One region of the Priestia sp. AB genome, then DNA from elsewhere that is predicted to be linked to it. Evidence: predicted binding sites of a transcription regulator. Region 1 holds the regulator's gene; the other holds the start of a gene.
The links. Region 1 encodes LexA, which represses DNA repair genes until DNA is damaged. Its sites were predicted from a motif close to CGAACATATGTTCG; they were not measured.
Positions count from the first base shown of each region.

Region 2: POF52_RS11550 (YolD-like family protein) is a predicted target of LexA. The motif match lies at 923-936, and genes of this name have one in related genera.

Region 1 covers NZ_JAQMYN010000001.1:800,087-802,297, forward strand. Annotated here, with positions in the region: gene POF52_RS04060 (hypothetical protein) at 1-599, opposite strand, end outside; gene lexA (transcriptional repressor LexA) at 813-1,430, opposite strand; gene yneA (cell division suppressor protein YneA) at 1,577-1,906, shown strand; gene POF52_RS04075 (YneB family resolvase-like protein) at 1,960-2,211, shown strand, end outside.
Region 2 covers NZ_JAQMYN010000003.1:372,721-374,931, forward strand. Annotated here, with positions in the region: gene POF52_RS11545 (hypothetical protein) at 276-416, opposite strand; gene POF52_RS11550 (YolD-like family protein) at 539-892, opposite strand; gene POF52_RS11555 (YitT family protein) at 1,141-1,980, shown strand; gene POF52_RS11560 (ketoacyl-ACP synthase III) at 2,084-2,211, opposite strand, start outside.

The DNA.
Region 1 (2,211 bases):
TCTTTTTTGATGTGTTCGTTCAAAAATGGCGCAAGCTGTGAAAAAATATAATCCTGTACTTTGCTATAGCGGTGATGTTCATAGGTAATGGTGGATCCATGCTCTTCAGCAAGCTTCGGTTCTAATACACGAAAATGATTCATGAATTCTAAAATGTCATCATAGGTGTAATGATTATGACTCATCTCAGTGCGAATGGTCATGACGCCAATCTCAAAAGGACATAAAAAAACATCCACAGACAGCACGTTGCTAGACACGGTGGTGGAGGAAGTTTGTAGCGTAACGGTATGGTCTATTTTTTTTGAAAATCGAAGCAAGCCTTCTTTTTCGCAGGAATCAGGGAATAGAATACATTCAATGTAAGGAAGAAAATATTGATCCAAGCTATCATGAGATACGTAATACTGTTCTCCGTAGTATTCTTTTTCTACATGTTTGTTTTGAATGGAAAAAAACTCAAACAAATTTTCTTTCAGTGCATGAACAAGCTGCTCTTTATTTTTTCGGTCAAAGGAAAAAGGAAAAAGAAACATGTTCATTGCTTTGGTAGGTACAATGGTTTGAAATGGTTCTGTTTTCCTTGGTGTATTGGTCATAAACTACATCCTTCTTATAGTCGGTTGTATTTCCTTGTAAGAGTCGAGGAAATGCAGGTAGAAAGTAAAAAAGGTAAAACAAGATTTACAAAAACCGTTCTACCTGCCTGCGATGATTCAACGTATCATTTATAATATGCCAATTTTTTTAGAAAACAAACGTAAAAAAACCAACTAACATCATGATTAGTTGGTTTTACATACAGTATCTGATTAGTGAATCGTGCGATATACACCAGTTACTTTTCCTAAAATCGTTACGTGGCGAAGAATAATAGGCGCCATCGTTGAATTTTCAGGCTGTAAACGAACGAAATTTTCTTCTTTAAAGAAACGTTTTACCGTTGCTTCGTTGTCTTCGGTCATAGCGACCACAATATCTCCATTATTAGCTGTTTGCTGCTGACGTACGATTACCATATCGCCATCTAGAATACCTGCTTCAATCATACTTTCTCCCATAATTTCAAGCATAAATACATGATCATCTGGAGAAACAAATTTATCTGGAAGAGGGAAATATTCTTCCACATTTTCAACGGCTGTTATAGGCAGACCCGCTGTTACTTTACCGATAACAGGAACATTTATGACATTGCTTTTAGGGATGTTTACTTCGTCTAGTTGAAGAACTTCGATTGCTCTTGGTTTTGTCGGATCTCTGCGAATTAACCCTTTGCTTTCTAAACGAGCTAAATGTCCGTGTACAGTGGAGCTAGAGGCTAATCCTACCGCTTCCCCAATCTCACGCACAGAAGGCGGATAACCTTTTAATTTTACTTCATGCTTAATAAAATCTAGTATGTCTTGTTGACGTTTTGATAGCTTCATATTTTTCACCTCGATTTTAGCTATTCTTTAGGTGAATTATACCACGTGATGTGTCAATATACAAACATAAGTTCGAAGAATTCCATTGACAGAAACAAATGTTCTCACTAAAATAAGAACATATATTCTGATAGGGGGATCATAATATGCAACAATTCTTACATTCTATGAAACATTACGCTATTTTTTTTGCAGTTATCGCTGCACTTACATATGTATTGACGCTGGTTTTAGGAGCGGATAAAGTAGATTTAGACAAATATTCAACGGTTACTATTACAAAAGGAGATACGCTTTGGGAATTGTCCAACAAGTATCATAATCACCATCATTTGACCACCAATGAATTTGTCAAATGGGTTGAAGACGTCAATGACTTAAACTCAGACACTGCGCAGTCTTTATCTCCTGGAGATAAATTATATATTCCTGTTTTAAAAAAAGAGTTACATAATCAAGTGGCAATTGAACAGTAGTGTGTAACGGTCGTTCCTGAATATTGTTAGAAGCCGAAAAGGTCGTGATAAAAGTGGATGCCATTATTTATTGCCGTGTCAGTACGGATAAAAAAACCCAAGAAACATCTTTACAGCGCCAGCAAGAAGAATTAAAAAAGCTTGCTGATCTTCACCATCTAGACGTAAAAAAAGTCGTAATGGAAAAAGCAAGCGGATATGAAGTAGACAGAGAGGGTATTTTGGATGTTCTTCATACAATGAAAGAAGAAAAAATATCTGTGTTGCTTATTCAAGATGAAACACGATTAGGCAGAGGAAATGCC
Region 2 (2,211 bases), on a different contig from region 1:
TAATTACAAAATAAAGTTTTTTGAATGAATAATTAGTTTTGCATTTGTTTTAATGATAGTTTATACAAAAGGAAATAAGCTGGTAATTCGAGAATTTGTCTACTTTTCTCATTATATGTAAAGGTTTTCTTCTACCCAATTAGCTATGACTGTTTTTGACGATTTCTTGACCGATTGAATTTTTCTGACTGAATCACGCATAGCTTGTCCTGATTTCATAAAAGCCTACACACTAAAAAAGTTGTCCACCTTTTTGGACAACTCAAAGTGACCCATCATTTAAATAAAAACAGAAGCATATATAATATGGAAGCAAGGGCAGAAGAAATAGCTAAACTTGAGATAAAACGAACGAGTCTTTTTTTAATGAACTGCGTTAATTCGATTTCTCTTACTTGGTTTTTTTCATTTTGCATACAATAATCCCTTCTTTAATTAAAATTTCCTAGTAGCTAGAAGTTGCTACTCGCAGAATATGCTTTTATGTATTGTATGCATGCGTTAAAAAAAAGATACAAAACGAACAAAAAAGCTACTCTTAGCTAGAGTAGCTTTCATCTTTCCATACATCTGCTTCAATTACTGCATCCGCTCGAATCGAATATGTATAACAAGGGCCTGTAACCATCAGCGTATTCGACTGCAGCGAGACTTTATCAATCGTCACTCGTTCATACCTTTGAATATGTCCTGCTTCATAGACGTGAAGCGTTACTGGATGATGCTCCGAGTAACTGTTCATAATGACATTTTCAATATGCTCAATCTTTTCTTTTTTCAACCCTAAAGGCTGCTTATGCGCATCGGGACTGTACATTTTCTTCATTTTCTCTAAATGCTCGGGCATTACTAACTTCGCATACTGTTTTAATTCATCTTGATACACGTTCATTCTCCCCCTTGACTCTTGCTTCTATTTTACCGAACGAACATTCTCATTGCAAAACTTTTTAATCAAAATAAAAGCAAACAATTCATTTTTTCATACTCCATAAAAACTGTCAAAAGATTTTATGTTAATAGCAGAAACTGATTTTTTAAAAAATAATAATATCCCATCTTTAATTCGGTCTCTAGAGTTGGTATAATACATTGTCATGACTGTGTTTTCGGAGCTTTTGATGATTGGAGGTAACGTTCATGATTAATAAAATAAAAGAAATTATCCTCATTATTCTAGGGAGCCTCATTTTCGCACTGGCCATTAATTACTTTGCTATTCCAAATGAATTAGCAGAAGGGGGCGTAACCGGTGTAACAATGATTACCTATTATGTATTAGGCTGGTCTCCGGGTATCACAAACTTTATATTAAACGGTTTGCTGGTACTGATCGGATACAAATTGCTTCACAAACGTGTGATTGCTTACACAATTATATGTATTATTTTTACATCTCTATTCCTACATATAACTGAAGGACTGGGAAATCCTCTTGACGATACGCTACTGGGGGCTATTTTTGCTGGTATTTTAGCTGGTGTAGGACTCGGACTTGTGTTTAGAGGTGGCGGAACTTCCGGAGGCTCTGCAGTTATTGCCCGCTTAGCTAATCAATATCTAGACTGGAATATTAGCAAAACGATGCTGGCAATTGATTTATTAGTTGTAGCAAGCGCTTATTTTGTCATCGGTGGAGAAAAGACGATGTATACGGTTATTTCTCTTTACATCGGAACGAAGGTGCTTGATTATATCATTGAAGGACTCAACCCTCGCAAAGCAATCACTATTATTTCACACCGTTCAGCTGAAGTAGCCGAACAAGTCAATAAAAAGATGCAGCGCGGCGTCACTGTCTTTTCTGCTCATGGAAGCTATACAAAAGAAGCAAAAGACGTATTGTACGTAGTTGTGAACAAACAAGAACTGCTAGAATTAAAGCGTATTATTCATAAAGTCGACGAACAAGCTTTTGTGGTCGTACACGATGTGCGCGACGTCTTTGGAGTAGGTTTTACCATTCCAAAAGCCAGTTGAAAACCCGCTTTAAAAAAGCGGGTTTTTTCTATTATATATGTTTGCGCTGAAAATACTGCAAACACGCTGTTATAAAAAGAAAAAAGCTAAACGGCGACGCCTTTTAGCTTTTTTCTTTACACGTCCATTTAATTAACAGACCGCAGTGTGTTAATCCTCCTCCAAACCCATAAAGAATAAGGAGGTCATTACCCTGTACTTTTCCTGTCATTATTCCTTCGTTTAAAGCAA